Regions from separate parts of the Vagococcus sp. AM17-17 genome, predicted to be linked through region 2. Evidence: predicted binding sites of a transcription regulator. Region 2 holds the regulator's gene; each other region holds the start of a gene.

Region 1 (5,564 bases), on a different contig from region 2:
ATCTAACTTAAAAAACTCAAACGTACAAAAAAACATATATGGCTTTATGTTTTCATTTATTTTTTTATTCTTGTTATTCTCTACTTCATCATATACTCTAAAAATGTCTAGGATATTTAGACAAGGATTTGATATCTTAATTGCGCTCATATTTTTTTCTCTCATATTCTTTGTATATAAATTTTGTGATTCACTTTTTGATGATGGCAATAAATTATTCAAGCCTAGAGTTGGTGGAGTTTATATTAATCCAAAACATCCTATTGGGAAGATATTCTTTTTATTAATTTGTCTAATTCCCATCTATATTATTTTATCAGCAATTTTCAATGGTCCGATTTCTATTAATACTTAACATATTTATATTAGTAGCAATATTTTTAACTTTGTTATAAATTGTAAGTACATCTGTACTTATTTTATAAAACGCCGATTGTAAAATTAAGTTAGACAAATAAAAAAGTCATCTGTGCTACACTCAAGATAGTTCCGCCTAAAGAATTATAAGGAGTGAGTACAAATGGCCTACACCCATCTTACACCAGATGAACTTGTTATGATAGAGGCTTATGCGAAAGCCCATCAATCAGTTACGAAAACAGCTCAGATGTTGAAACGTTCAAGACAAACAATCTATACTGTTTACGCTTATTTGAAGGATGGACATACTGCATTGGAATACTACCAAAATTACAAGAAAACAAGGCAAAATGTGGGAGGCGTTCCATCGTTTTACCAGCAGAACAGGTAGGATACATTCGAAAAAAAGTTGTTCAAGGGTGGACTCCGGATGTGATTATTGGTCGAGGGGAGTTTCCTATTGGGTGTTCTGTCCGTACCCTTTCTAGAATGTTTAAAATGGGTATATTTGATTGTTCTGATTTACCGATGAAAGGGAAGCGAAAACCCAATGGACATCAAGAAAAGCGCGGTAAACAAGCATTTAGACGCTCCATTCATGAACGTTCGAATGACTATACTTCTTTTGAAGAAGAGTTTGGTCACCTTGAAGGTGACACTATCGTAGGACAAAAACATAAAAGTGCCGTTATTACCTTAGTTGAACGATTATCTAAAGTAATGCCAGAAGGCAGACGAGCTATAGATATTGAAAATCGTTTGAACCAATGGATGCAATCTGTACCTAAGCATCTATTCAAATCAATGACTTTTGATTGTGGAAAGGAATTTTCAAATTGGAAATCAATCAGTAATATCAATGATATTGATATCTATTTTACAGATCCTGGTACACCATCACAAAGAGGGTTAAATGAAAACTCTAATGGTTTATTACGTAAAGATGGTTTACCAAAGCAAATGGATTTCAACGAAGTTGATGAATCTTTTATTCAATCTATTGCATCGAAAAGAAATAATATCCCTCGAAAATCATTAAACTATAAAACCCCAATAGAAGTATTCTTGAGTCACATATGCAAAGAGGACTTGTCTAACTTAATTTGACAATTAATATAATAAAAGAATTCATTATCAACATAACAACATGAAAATAGACTAGGTACTAAATTTTCATGAATAATTATTTTATCAATTTGGTTTACATAATATATATTAAACGAAGTTGATTTTAAGAGCTTTAAATACTTAAAAGTGATCAACGTATCAATGAAACTTACTTTAAAATCATTTGACACACATGAATTTAGTTATAACTTATTATTGATATGTGTTTCTATGACCAATCTAAATTCTTTAATCCAGTTACATATATAGACTATCATAACTAAAATATTCGCTACAAAAGTTTTAATTTATTCAAAGTTAGACAAATCATTAATCAACTAATAATTTAAGTTCATACAATGCATATTTATAAATAAATTTACCAGTTCAGTTTAATTATTTTATGAACTGGCTTAATAACATCATTACTTGAATATACTAAGACTTCCTTTTTACCTTTCTTGAAAGTATTATCTTTCCGGAAAACTAGACCTAATCAATAAAATAACAAAATAAATTATATTTTATTGACATTTTTTCGTAAAAAATATATTATAAATACAAACATACGTTTGGAGGTTTAGTTATGTCACAAGAAAAAAATATTACACGATTGGAATATGAATTGAAATCTCTCCCCTTTTTTATTCAAGAATATATTGAAAAAAAGCGGATTGTGCCCTATTCTGTCACTACTTTATATGAATACGCAAAAGAATACCGACGTTTCTTTGAATGGTTAAAACAAGAAGCTATTATTTCAAACGACCTCTCTTCTATCTCGTTACAAGATTTACGGAATTTAACAGATCGTGACGTTGAATTATATAAAGGATTTTTGTTAGCCTCTCCTCGTTTAGGTACGACGGCTGACGGCCAATTAAGAAGTCACGTCAGTATTCAACGTTCGATTACCGCATTAAAGTCACTATTTCATTTTTTAGCAACACAGACTGCTGATGAAAATGGTGCGACTTACTTATCTCATAATATTATGGATAAAGTTGATAATGTTAAAACTGGTCGAACCCTTCAAGATCGGTCACGATCTATTGAAAATAAACTGTTTATTGGTGATGAGTCGCTAGATTTTATCGAATTTATTGATTCTACCTATGAAAAAACGCTACAAAGTCATCAAGCTAAAAGTGCGTTTTATCGTAATAAAGACCGTGATATTGCGATTATCGCCTTATTCCTAGGAACTGGTATGCGTCTTTCTGAATTAGTGAATATGAAAGTATCTGATTTAGATGTTTTAAATATGGAAGCCACCGTGATTCGAAAAGGTGGTTTCAAAGATACAACTATGATTTCATCTATTTTTATGCCGTATATCACACAATACTTAGATAATAGAGAAAAATTATATCATCCTGAAAGCAGTGAAAAAAGTCTGTTTTTATCGTTTTACCGAGGAGCAGCTCAACGAATTGATCAATCTACGGTAGAAAAACTGGTTGGAAAATACAGTAGTGTCTTTAAAACCCGTGTGACACCACATAAACTAAGACACACTGTCGGCACACAACTCTACAAAAAAACCAATAGTTTACTAACTGTTTCCCATCAGCTAGGACAAACAGGAACAAGTGCCACAGCTATTTATACGCATATCGTTGATGAGGAAAAACGTGAAGCCATCAATGATTTATGGATGAACTAATCCTAAGCCATTCAATCTAAATGAATGGCTTTTATTTTTTATTTATAAAAAATTCGTCTATTTATTATATATGTTTGCTATACTTAGTTTTATGAAGTTATTAGTATAAAGGAGTTTTGATATGTCCAACAAAAAATATGAAATTGAAGTACCTGCCTCTTTACTCGATTCTATAAAGGGAGCAGATGATGTAATTCAAATTAGACGCGAATCGAATAAAATAATTATTGAAAAACCAACTAACTATAAGAATAACGAATCTTTGTCATTACGGTACTTTATTTACCCGTCGATTGTTATGACAGCCATTTTTTTCTTATCCGTTATGACGAGAAAAATGTCACAAGTTCCACTTACAGGTAATTTTTCGATAGCCAGTCACTTGATTTATCTTGGATTGATTAGTGGCATGTGCTCATTTACTTATTTTTTCATAAAAGGCAAAAAAAATCCTAAAAATAAATCAACACAAGATATTTACTGGCGTAATGTACCGACCATTATCTTTTCCTTTACTGTCACACTTGCGTTATTATTATCAGCGTTCTTTTGGATGATTAGTAAGTTGTTTGTCGGGGCAAGTTTTGATGTGTTAACAGCAGGTGCCGTGTTTTTCTTTTTTTCCTGTGTGATTAACTATTACATGATTTATTCAGCTAATATTTTTACCTCATCCATGATTGTCTCCTTACTTATCTCCGTTATTATGGGTGGTGTATTCTTTGCAATGCTAACTAACAGTCAGAGTAAGTGGTGGCAATACAATTTTAGCTATCTTGGAACACATGATGTCGTCCGTAGCTGGCCATTTAACCTAACGCTAATACTCGCTTCACTTCTCATGATTGCTTTAGTCGATTATTTGTTTGTTAGCCTCAACAATCATGGCTACAAAGGAAAAGGTATCACAACTTTACGTATTCTAATGACGCTTCTATCTATTTCGCTTGGTGGAGTTGGGTTCTTCCCTAACAATAAAGGTATGTGGCACGAGATGCACAATAGAGCCGCTAACTTGATGGTCCTAATTATTATTATTTTGATTATTGGGATTAAATGGTTGCTGCCAAAAGTAACCAAAGAGTTTTTAATTGTTTCCTATGCAATAGCAATTTGTTTAGTTCTCTCAAATTTTTTATTTGAAACAATTGGTTATCTATCACTCACCGTATTTGAGATTATTGCGTTTGGTTTAGCGTTTAGTTGGATACTTTTACTACTACAACAAATCAATCGTCTAACGTCCTACGATGATGATGTTATTTTGATTAATTTAAAGGATATAACACAAAAAGAAGTGGAGAAATAAATCCTCACTTCTTTTTTATTGATTTTTTTTAAATGTTTGATAATAGTCATTCAACAAATCAAGTATTTGTAGGCCAATTTGTTGGTAATCTTTTGTTGGTAAGTTGGCTTCAGATACTCTCAAATCACCAGGATCAGCACCAAATCCAACCCCATCCATCAATACAATCCCATTTTTTTGAGCGAGATTGACAAGGAAATCAATTTGTTCATAGTGTTCCATCAAATAGTTTTTAAAATCTGTGCCATATCTTTCCTCAGCTAAGTGATAGATGTTAATCATTGAATAATACTTCGCATTTTTTTCGCTCTCATCTTTTTGATAGTTTAGTGCAGCATGAAGGTTTTCATAGCGTTCATTCACGAGTTTTTTTGATGCTTCTATATATGAATCTTCCTCATTTTTCACAACCAAATGAGTTAAACTAAATAAGGCTTCCATTATTTGAGATGGTGTAGACAAACCAGCAATATGATATAGCCCGATTGAACGACTATCAGCCACCATGCGATTGATAAAACTCATTTCTTGAGTATCCATCACTACTAAATTATAGCGTTTATTTAGTTGGTCGTGTTCTTCATCAGATAAATTAGCAATTAGTTTATCAAATACGTTTTCTTTGTTTAATGCAATCACACCTAATCTCCACCCAGTTGCCCCAAATAGTTTAGAATAAGAGTAAACCAGCAATGTGTTAAACGGGCAAACTGAATACACCGTTTGAAAGTCATCTACAAAAGTACCATACACATCATCTGTAATAATCATCAAGTCTGGATTATTCTCAACTGCTTTTTTAATCTCTGCTAAACTGGTATCATTTAGCGCTTTGGAACCTGGATTACTTGGATTGACTAAGAAGAATGCTTTTAATTCAGGATCATTTAACTTTTGGATCGTGTCGACATCTATTTCCCAGTTATTCTCTTCTTTTGAAGATAAATCCACTTCTACTAGTTCATAGTCATTTAAAACAGGGATTTGAAGATACGGCGTAAAAATTGGTGTGTTAATCGCAATTTTATTTCCAGGACGAATTAATTTATTTTCTCTTAATGATTGAAATGTGTAAACAATCGCGGCACTTCCTCCTTCAGTTGGAAAAAGAGTTGTATCATT
Region 2 (5,564 bases):
TCTGATCCAGTCGCGATTAAAATACCATCTGGTGTGTCACGTCTTGATGGTGACAATACGTATGCACCACGTGCCACGCCTTCATATGCTTTTTCTGTTGTGCCTTCAAGAACTGGTAAGTTTTGTCTTGATAAAGCTAAAACAGTTGGTGTTTCTGTTGATGTTGCAGCCAATTTCCATGCTGCTGATACTTCATTCCCATCAGCCGGACGAATTAAATTCACATTTGGCATACCACGTAAACTTGATAATTGTTCGATTGGCTCATGCGTTGGTCCATCTTCACCAACTGCAATTGAATCATGTGTTAACACAAATGTTACTGGTGCTTTTTGAATCGATGATAAACGTAATGCTGGACGTAAGTAATCAACGAATACAAAGAATGTTCCACCATACACGCGTGTTCCACCATGCAATGCAATACCATTCATCGCTGCCGCCATTCCAAATTCACGAACACCAAACCAAATATTACGGCCTTCGTATTGTCCAGGTTCAAAATCTTTCTCAGCTGCTACCATGGTATTATTCGATGATGATAAATCTGCAGATCCTCCCCAGAATGATGGGATTTCTTTAGATAATACTTGAATGGCTTCTTTACTTGTCACACGACTTGCTGCACTTTCACCAAGTTCGTATGTAGGTAAAACAGATTCCAAATCAATTGTCACGTCACCTTTGAATGCTTCTTCAAATTGTTTCGCTAGTTCTGGATAAGCAGCTTTGTAATCAGCAAATAGTTTTTGCCACTCTGCTTCTGCTTTTCCACCTTTTTCTACCATATCAGCGTGGAAACGTGTTGCCACTTCTTCTGGTACAGTAAATGCTGGGTAATCCCAACCGTAAGATTTTTTAGCAAACGCCACACCTTCAGCTCCAAGTGGCGCACCATGCACTTTGTTTGTTCCTTCATTTTCAGCACCAAAACCAATCACAGTTTTGACTTCAATCATGGTTGGTTTCGTTGTCTCTTTTTGCGCTGCTTCAATAGCATTTGCGATTTCTTCTAAATCATTGCCATCTTTTACTAAAATATGTTGCCATCCTGATGACTCAACACGACCCCTTACATCTTCAGTAAATGATTTATCTAAAGGTCCATCTAAAGAAATATCATTTGAATCATATAAAACGATTAATTTACCAAGTTTCAAATGACCAGCTAAACTGATTGCTTCTTGAGAAATACCTTCCATTAAATCACCATCACCACATAAAGCATACGTGTAATGGTCAACAATGTTAAATTTATCTTTGTTATATGTTGCAGCGAGGTGCGCTTCTGCCATCGCAAACCCAACACTCATTGCAATCCCTTGACCTAATGGACCAGTTGTTGCTTCAACACCATCAGTATGATGTACCTCTGGATGTCCTGGTGTTAAACTATCCCATTGACGGAATTTTTTTAATTCCTCCATTGGTAATTTATACCCTGACAAATGAAGTAAACTATAAAGCATTGCTGAACCATGTCCTGCAGATAAAACAAAACGGTCACGGTCTGCCCATTGTCTTGATGTCTTAGGATTTACCTTTAAGAATTTTGTCCAAAGAGTGTAAGCCATTGGTGCAGCTCCCATTGGTAATCCTGGATGTCCTGAATTTGCCTGTTGAATCATGTCTAGACTAAGTGTACGAATTGTGTTAACACCTAGTTGATCAGTTTGATCAAATAACATATAACGCCCTCCTATTTAGGTTTTATTTACCTTTATTACATTCTACATCGGATATTTTATTTTTACAAGCGTTTTTACATAAATAAAAACATAATGTTATCTGTCATGTAACCCTTTTTCTTTTTGAATTTGTTTTAATTTTTCAGGCGTAACATCTGTTCCTTCTTCATCAACGACTTTCATTCCTTCAATATGATTTCTCATACCTTTTCTAAAACTATTTAGATACTCTTCTCGAAGTAATTGTTGCTCTTTTTTTTCAACGTCAGTTAATCCTTCCGTTGTTTTTGATTTGTTTGCTAATTCGTTTATTCTTGCTAATTTTTTTTCGCTTAACATGAGTGTAAACCTCCTTAAAGTTCTAATTAAATAGTATCTTAAAAGGAATAAAAAAACAATTAATTGCAACAAAAAAGTACGAACATGCGTTTGATTTTAATGAAAATTTATGTTACACTCAAAAAAAAAGGAAATGAGGTATCATTATGTCAACTAAACGTTCCTCTAGACAATTAGACGTTTTAAAATACATACACGAACAAGTTGAAGAAAAAGGGTATCCTCCAACTGTTAGAGAAATCGGAACAGCTGTCAACCTTTCATCAACGTCAACCGTTCATGGACATCTTTCTCGTTTAGAAAAAAAAGGCTTAATTAGTCGTGACCCTACTAAACCAAGAGCTATTGAATTAACAAGCGAAGGATTAAAAATGATTGGTATCAACTCACCTTTCATTCCAATGTTAGGTGTAGTAACTGCTGGTGAACCAATTTTAGCTGTTGAAGAAGCATCAGACTTTTTCCCACTACCACCTGACTTAAAATATGAAGAAAACAGTTTATTCATGCTTACGATTCGTGGTGATAGTATGATAAACGCTGGCATATTCGATGGTGATCATGTTATTGTCAGAAAACAATCGTCAGCTATTAACGGTGAAATCGTCATTGCCATGACAGATGAAAACGAAGCAACATGTAAGAGGTTTTTTAAAGAAAAAAATCATATTCGTTTGCAACCAGAAAATGACACAATGGAACCTATCATATTAAGCAATGTCTCAATTTTAGGCAAAGTTGTCGGCCTTTATAGAAATCATATTTAATAAAGCATGATGTTATGCTTTATTTTTTTCTTTACAAAGAGAACAGATGTTTGTATAATATTTTCATAAAAAAAGAACGCACGTTCGTAAAAATTTAAGGAGTGTTTATATGTTTGCTATTAGACGATATGCTTTAATCTTAATTGTTTTAATTATTGGGATTATTTTAGGTACTTTAGGACTAGATGTGGCTCTGATTATTTTGACCCCTCTTGTATTACTCTGGTTAATGCTTTGGGATGAGAAAAGTTATAAACGTTCACAACAAAAAAATCACCATTTATCTTATAAAAAATAGTCATTGCTTTTTATACACGATTCATCTAACCTTAACTTAAAAGAAAGGATGATACGTTTGTCAAAAGAAACAATTGAACTAACCCGTGAATTAACCAATATACCTTCTCCAACTGGAGATACATCAACCATTATTGATTTTATTTATAATGAAATGACATCTCATGGTTATGAACCAACTATTAATAATAAAGGCAGCCTAATTATCACTGTTCCAGGTAAAACTTTAGATAAAGAAAGATTTATTACGGCTCACATTGATACATTAGGTGCAATGGTTCGTGCCATAAAACCAGATGGTCGATTGAAACTTGATTTAATTGGTGGATTTAACTTTAATGCCATTGAGGGTGAATATTGTACGATTCACACGCAAGACAATAAAACTTACACCGGAACCATCTTAATGCATCAAACGAGTGTCCACGTTTATAAAGATTCAGGAACAGCAAAACGCGACCAACAAAACATGGAAGTAAGAATTGATGAAAAAGTTTCTTCTAAAGAAGATACAGAAAATTTAGGTATTCAGGTAGGTGACTTTATTAGTTTCGATCCACGAACAGTGGTCACACCTTCTGGATACATAAAATCTAGACATTTGGACGATAAAGTTAGTGCGGCTATTCTAATGAATTTTTTAATTAATCTAAAAGAAACTAATCAAACGCTGCCATACACAACTCACTTTTTCTTCTCAAACAATGAAGAAATTGGTTATGGTGGTAACTCTAATATTTCTCCAAATGTTGTTGAATATGTCGCTGTTGATATGGGAGCTATGGGTGACGATCAACAAACAGACGAATACACTGTATCCATCTGTGTAAAAGATGCTAGTGGACCTTATCATCTTGGTTTAAGAAATCATTTTGTTTCTATTTGTAAAGAAAAAAGTATTCCTTATCAACTTGATATCTATCCATATTATGGAAGTGATGCCTCTGCAGCTATGAAGGCTGGAGCAGATGTGAAGCATGGATTAATTGGAGCAGGCATTGAATCTAGTCATGCTTATGAAAGAACACATAAGGAATCAATCCAATCTACTGAACACCTAGTATCAGAATACTTATTTAGTTCTTTGTCATAATAAAAAAACAAACTCTATGATGTTGTTCTTTTATATAAAACTATTTCACTTGACCTTTTCTTGTTTTCGTCGTATGGTTAGTCCATAAGCTTATATTATAGTGTGGTTTTTTAGCCATGATGAGCAGGCAATATATGGGTTGCTTAAGTCCTTAGTCTCCATATTTAACTTAGTAATTAGTATTTAATTGTTAAGATTGCCTCAAAAGGTATAATATAGTCTTATCGTTCGTTATTGATATGTTTAACACGCTTATCAATATCACTAGATTAATCGACTAGCTCATCACAACGATTACGTCTACATGAACTAAATAACGAACTAATTAAGATGTTATATTCTAAAGGAGGAAATTATTTATGTCAGTAGTGTTAAAAGTAGAAGAAAGAGCGACTAGACCAAGATCTATCCGCAAAAAATTAAGAGAAGAAGGTCGTGTACCAGCTGCTGTAAACGGCAATGGTATCCAAAACTTATCTATCTCTGTAAATGCTCGTCAATTGGAAAAAGATATCCGAGAAAACGGTATGAACGCGGTATACGTACTAGATTTAGACGGTAAAAAAATTAGTACATTATTACATACTTATGAATTAGATACATTTACTAAATCTTGGGTTCATGTTGAATTCTTAGCTGTAGATATGTCTCAAGAAACTGAAGTTGAAGCAGAATTGGCACTTGTTGGCACTCCTAAGGGGGTTAAAGCTGGTGGGGTTCTTGAACAAAACTTATACACCGTAGTTGTTTCTGCAACTCCTGATAAATTACCAGAACGTGTTGAAGTTGATATTACTAACTTAGAAATTGGTGATTCTTTAGTAATTGCTGATATTCCAAAACACGAAGAATTCTCTATCGTAACAGATGCTGAAGAACAAATCTGTTCTGTATCTGAAATGTCAGCTGCTGTTGAAGAAGATGCTGAAACAGCTGAAGCTGCTGAACCAGAATTAGTTAACGCTAAAACTGAAGAAGACTAATTTTATCATAATGCAAACTGGACTTTTATAAGTCCAGTTTTTTTATACCTTAAGAGATTCCTAAAATTGACAAATATCTCCTACTCTTTTGTTCTTTGTATGATAAAATACTTAGTGAATTACTCTTATTTAAAAGAAAGTAGGTTAATTGTATGGTTGGTATAGATAAAATAAATTTTTACACTCCAAATACGTATATCGATTTAGAAGAATTGGCGAAACATCGAGGCGTTGATCCTGCAAAATTTACAATAGGTATTGGTCAATCTAAAATGTCAGTCCCACCTATTAGTCAGGATACTGTCAGTATGGCAGCTAATGCAGCCTACCCTCTACTTACGGAAAATGATTTAAATAACATAGATTTAATTGTCGTAGGTACAGAAACAGGTGTTGA
Region 3 (5,564 bases), on a different contig from region 2:
GGCACGTCCAATCGTTTGAATAAGTGAGCGTTCACTACGTAAGAACCCTTCTTTATCAGCATCAAGTATCGCAACAAGTGATACTTCTGGGACGTCTAATCCCTCACGCAATAAGTTAATCCCAATTAAAACATCAAACTCACCTAATCGTAAATCGCGAATAATTTCTGTTCTTTCAAGTGTTTTTATGTCACTATGTAAATATTTTACTTTAATTCCTAATTCTTTAAAATAATCCGTTAAGTCTTCTGACATTTTTTTAGTCAATGTCGTTATAAACACACGTTCATTTCGTTCCACACGTTCATATATTTCCCCAACTAAATCATCAATTTGCCCCATGATTGGTCTTACTTCAATCACTGGATCGAGTAAACCAGTTGGTCTAATAATTTGTTCTACAATGTCATCTGTTTGTTCCATTTCATATGGCCCAGGAGTAGCAGACACATACATAATTTGGTCCACTTTTTCTTCAAATTCTTCTAATCTAAGTGGTCGGTTATCTAACGCACTAGGTAATCTAAACCCATAGTCCACTAACATTTGTTTTCTTGCTCTATCCCCGTTATACATGCCCCTAATTTGTGGCATCGTCACGTGGGATTCATCAACCATAATCAGAAAATCATCAGGGAAGAAGTCAATCAACGTAAACGGTGCTTCTCCTTCACTTCGACCATCCATATGTCGTGAATAATTTTCAATACCAGAACAATAGCCCATCTCACGCATCATCTCGATATCATAGTTCGTCCGTTGCTCTAATCGCTGAGCTTCTAATAATTTTTCTTCACTTCTTAATTCTTTAAGTCGGTCATCTAATTCTTTTTGGATTTTAGCGATGGCTTCTTCTAAATGCTCTTCGTTTGTCACAAAGTGTGTCGCAGGGAAAATTGCTATGTGCTCTCTATCACCAATAATTTCACCTGTTAAGGCATTAAACTCTCTAATACGGTCAATTTCATCACCAAAAAATTCAATTCTTAAAGCAAAGTCATCTTTTGACGCTAAAAATATCTCGACAACATCACCACGTACACGGAAACGCCCACGCTGAAAATCTATGTCATTGCGCTCAAATTGAATATCAACTAAATTTCTAAGGAGTTGATTGCGTTCCATTTCCATTCCTTCACGTAAAGAAAGAACCTGATTTTGATATTCTCTAGGATCTCCCAATCCATAAATACAAGACACAGATGCCACGACAATCACATCATTTCGCTCTAATAGGGAACTGGTCGCTGAATGGCGTAATTTATCAATCTCATCATTGACACTGGAATCTTTTTCAATATACGTATCACTTGAAGGAACATATGCTTCTGGTTGGTAGTAATCGTAATAACTCACGAAATACTCTACTGCGTTATTTGGAAAAAATTCTTTAAACTCACTATATAATTGTCCGGCAAGTGTTTTGTTATGCGCAATAATCAAAGTTGGTTTATTAACCTCTTTTATTACATTAGACATGGTGAACGTTTTACCAGAACCTGTTACCCCCATTAATATTTGGGCTTTTTCATTATCTTCTATATTCTTTACTAATTGCTTAATCGCTTCCGGTTGATCCCCAGCCGGTTCGTATTTTGACACTAAATCAAAGGTATTGTTTGTTTGTCTATCAATCATGCTGAAACTCCTTTAGATTTACTTATTTTCTCAATTTTATCATACCGAACATACTTTCGCAAAACAGTTCGCACTAGAAAAAAATAATCGATTTAGTGTTATTTTGAAGAATGTTGGAGTAGAATGGAAATAAAAGAAAGGTGTGGTTACATGGTTAAATCTATTTCAAATGAACAAGTCAAACATATGGAGCAAAAATATCTTGCTAATCGTGAGCATTTATTAAGCCAACGTGCAGTGATGAAAAATGGTATTTTAGCCTCATCAGAAAATCAAAAAGCAGTTGTTGAAAACAATCCCGTTTTCTCTATCGACTTAGATACAGGAAACGTGACAAATCAAAAACAAAGTGGTCGTTGTTGGATGTTTGCAGCCCTTAATACATTCAGACATGATGTCTTAAACAATCATCACATCAAAGACTTCGAATTATCTCAAAACTATACGTTTTTCTGGGATAAATTTGAAAAAGCAAATTATTTCTATGAAAATATCATCAAAACAAGTAATCAAGAATTAACTAGTCGTGAAGTGGCATTCTTACTTGCAACCCCTCAACAAGATGGTGGCCAATGGGATATGTTAGTAGCGATTATCCAAAAATATGGGATTGTGCCAAAAACAATCATGCCTGAAACAAACAGTAGTTCAAGCAGTCGTGAGTTAAATACTTACTTAAATAAAAAATTAAGAAAAGATGCCTTAACATTAAGAACATTAATTACTAATGGCGCCTCTGAATCAGAAGTGGAAACACGTAAAATTGAATTGCTACAAGAAATCTATAACTTATTAAGTACCTCTCTAGGTACACCACCAACAGAATTTGATTATTCATATTATGATACAGATGGAAATTATCATTTAGAACAAGGGCTAACTCCTACTTCTTTCTATGATAAATACATTGGAACTGACTTAAATGATTATGTCAGCATTATCAATGCTCCAACAAAAGACAAACCTTACAATCAAGTCTATACAGTTGATATGTTAGGAAACGTCGTTGGCGGTAAAGAAGTTCGTCACTTAAACGTTGATATTGAAACATTTAAAAACTTAGCTATCGCACAATTAAAAGATGGCGAAAGTGTTTGGTTTGGTTGTGATGTTGGCCAATCGTCAACAAGAGATACTGGTATTATGGCAACTGATATTTATAGTGTACAAGATACATTAGATATTAATTATGATATGAGTAAAGCAGAACGTTTAGATTATGGTGAAAGCTTAATGACTCATGCAATGGTCTTAACAGGCGTGAATTTAATTAATGACAAACCAACTAAATGGAAAGTTGAAAACAGTTGGGGAGATAAAGTTGGGACGAAAGGCTATTTTGTCATGAGTGATGATTGGATGAGTGAGTATACTTATCAAGTCGTTGTGAATAAAAAATATCTTTCAGATGACTTAAAAGAAGTACTTAAAAAAGATGATGTAACAGTTTTAGCCCCATGGGATCCAATGGGTGCTTTAGCATAAAATAAAAGAGTTAACCACCTAATACGTGGCTAACTCCTTTTTCTATTTAAGTTGTGATTTAATCAAGTTTTGAACACGCACTAATTCTGCTTGAGGAATTTCTTGATAAGAAATGCCATCAATCATAACGCCTTCTCCTTGAAGTGTTTCACTCTGAACATTTTTAAAACTGTCACGATACTTCATGGCTATATCAAACATTTCTTCTGGTTCTAAATCTGTCTTCATATTATTTTCAATTGCTTTTAAAATTTCTTTGTACCGTTTAACACCTGTAAAACCTAATGCTTTATTGGCAATCGCTTCGATAACTTGTTGTTGACGAGCTTGACGACCATAATCACCATTAGGGTCTTCATATCGCATACGAGTATAGGCAAGTGCTTCTTCACCGTTTAATTTGATTGGACCTTTTTTAAATGTCATACCATCTTGCTCAAATTCAAATTTGTTTGTGACCTCTACTCCATCAACCGCATTGACCAATTCTTCAAATCCCTTCATATTGATCCAAACATAATGATTTAATTTCATATCTAACAAATTGTCTACTGTATCCATCGCCATTTTAGCTTGTCCATATGCATAAGCATGAGCCACCTTTTCAACCGTATCATGCCCAACAATCTCTGTTCTTGTATCACGTGGAATACTAATTAAGGTCGTTTTCTTTTCTTTAGGATTTACTGTTGCCACAAGCATTGTATCAGAACGCCCCACATCGTTACGTCCAAAATCACCTGTATCTATTCCTAACAGTAATACTGAAAATGGTTGACCTTCTTGAATATTCTTATCATCAGGTCGTCCTTTGACTGGTGCACTTACTTTGTTTGCAACATCTTTTACATCAAAATAAGTTTTAGCTAAGAAAATGCCTGTTCCTGCCAAAATCACAAGTAAAATTGTTAATAAGGCAATTACCGTTTTTTTTAATCCACTTGATTTCTTTTTTACTTTTTTGTGTCTTCTTGAATTATTGTCCATTATGCATCTCCCAAAATACTATAATTTAATAAACTAATTTTACCATACTGACTAATATAATTCTCGGTGTTTTAGGGAAACCTTAAAAAAATTTTAAAATTTACTAATTTTTTAGCGCTTTTTCTAAACCCGTAACGGCTAATTCAATATTTTTGGGATGAGTTGCAAGATTAATTCGAATAAATGTTCCAGTATTTTTCCCAAACCATTCACCGTAATCTATCGCTATTTTAGCCTTTTCTTGCATAACTTCTTTCATTTTGTCTTGTGTAATATATGCGGACAAATCAATCCAAGATAAATAAGTTCCTTGTTTTTCATAGACAATCGCTTCTGGTAATAATTCATTTAACCGTGTTTTCATCAACTTGAAGTTTCCATCGATTGTCATATTAAGTTCACTTAACCACTGTTTTCCGTACTCGTAGCTTGTTTGTGTGGCAATAACACCCATCAAACTTGTTGGATTATTAATTATCGTCTTGATAAATTCATCATAACTTGCTCTTAAATCCGTTGAAGGAATAAAAATATGTGAATGAAGTAAACTAGCTAAGTTAAATGATTTTGATGCAGCATTCACCACAATCAATTTGTCAAAATCTACACCCTCTACGCCTAAATAACTAGTAAACGTATGACCTTTTGCTACAAAATCTTGATGAATCTCATCTGAAATTAACAAAACATCATATTTTTGACAAATATCAGACACAATATTTAATTCTTCAACTGTCCACACACGTCCAACTGGATTATGCGGCGAACAAAAAATTAACGCTTTGACGTTTTCTTTTTTAATTTTTTCTTCCATCTCTTCATAATTAATCTCATATCTACCTTTATTAATCACCAAATCAGATGTCACTAATTTGCGTTTATTATCATTAACCACATTATAAAACGGGTAATATACTGGTGAAAAAATCATGACAGCTTCTTGTTCTTTTGTAAAACATTGAATTAAGTAATGAAGTGAATTTACTACACCTGTCGTAAAACGTAACCAATCTTTTTCAACTTCAACATTGTGCTGATTTTTTTGCCAAGATTTCACTGCTTGGTAATATGAATCAGGTACTACAGAATAACCAAAAACACCATGATTGATTCTTTCAATCATTTTATTTTGAACCTCTTCGGGAATTTTAAAATCCATATCTGCTACCCACAAAGGAAGTAGTCCTTCACTTCCAAAACGTTCTGTAACCCCATCCCATTTTAATGAGTCTGTTTGATGACGATCAACATAATACTTATCATAAAAATTTGTCATGTCTTTTTTGCACTCCTTTTTTAGGTAATATCTTATTCTATCATATATCACAATCAATAAAAAAGGAGTTATTTTTATACCATAACAGAAAGGGTTGATTAAACTATAAATTAGGTTTAAAATAAAGTTAAATTAGGTTTACCTAAAAAAGGAAGTGAGATTATGAAAACTTTATTAA

The links. Region 2 encodes LexA, which represses DNA repair genes until DNA is damaged. Its sites were predicted from a motif close to CNAACANNTGTTNG; they were not measured.
Region 1: xerS (tyrosine recombinase XerS) is a predicted target of LexA. The motif match lies at 2,029-2,042, and genes of this name have one in related genera.
Region 3: uvrB (excinuclease ABC subunit UvrB) is a predicted target of LexA. The motif match lies at 1,684-1,697, and genes of this name have one in related genera.

Annotation. Positions count from the first base shown of each region.
Region 1 is NZ_QRJY01000001.1:213,811-219,374, reverse strand. Features, by position in the region: gene DW196_RS01060 (hypothetical protein) at 1-355, shown strand, start outside; partial or broken gene DW196_RS01055 (IS30 family transposase) at 521-1,467, shown strand; gene xerS (tyrosine recombinase XerS) at 2,054-3,133, shown strand; gene DW196_RS01045 (DUF998 domain-containing protein) at 3,255-4,442, shown strand; gene DW196_RS01040 (bifunctional aspartate transaminase/aspartate 4-decarboxylase) at 4,458-5,564, opposite strand, start outside.
Region 2 is NZ_QRJY01000003.1:103,035-108,598, reverse strand. Features, by position in the region: gene tkt (transketolase) at 1-1,688, opposite strand, end outside; gene DW196_RS06200 (DUF896 family protein) at 1,785-2,027, opposite strand; gene lexA (transcriptional repressor LexA) at 2,174-2,794, shown strand; gene DW196_RS06190 (hypothetical protein) at 2,904-3,092, shown strand; gene DW196_RS06185 (M42 family metallopeptidase) at 3,141-4,184, shown strand; gene DW196_RS06180 (50S ribosomal protein L25/general stress protein Ctc) at 4,544-5,167, shown strand; gene DW196_RS06175 (hydroxymethylglutaryl-CoA synthase) at 5,320-5,564, shown strand, end outside.
Region 3 is NZ_QRJY01000016.1:15,893-21,456, forward strand. Features, by position in the region: gene uvrB (excinuclease ABC subunit UvrB) at 1-1,638, opposite strand, end outside; gene DW196_RS10230 (C1 family peptidase) at 1,789-3,123, shown strand; gene DW196_RS10235 (LCP family protein) at 3,166-4,110, opposite strand; gene DW196_RS10240 (MalY/PatB family protein) at 4,214-5,386, opposite strand; gene DW196_RS10245 (FeoA family protein) at 5,549-5,564, shown strand, end outside.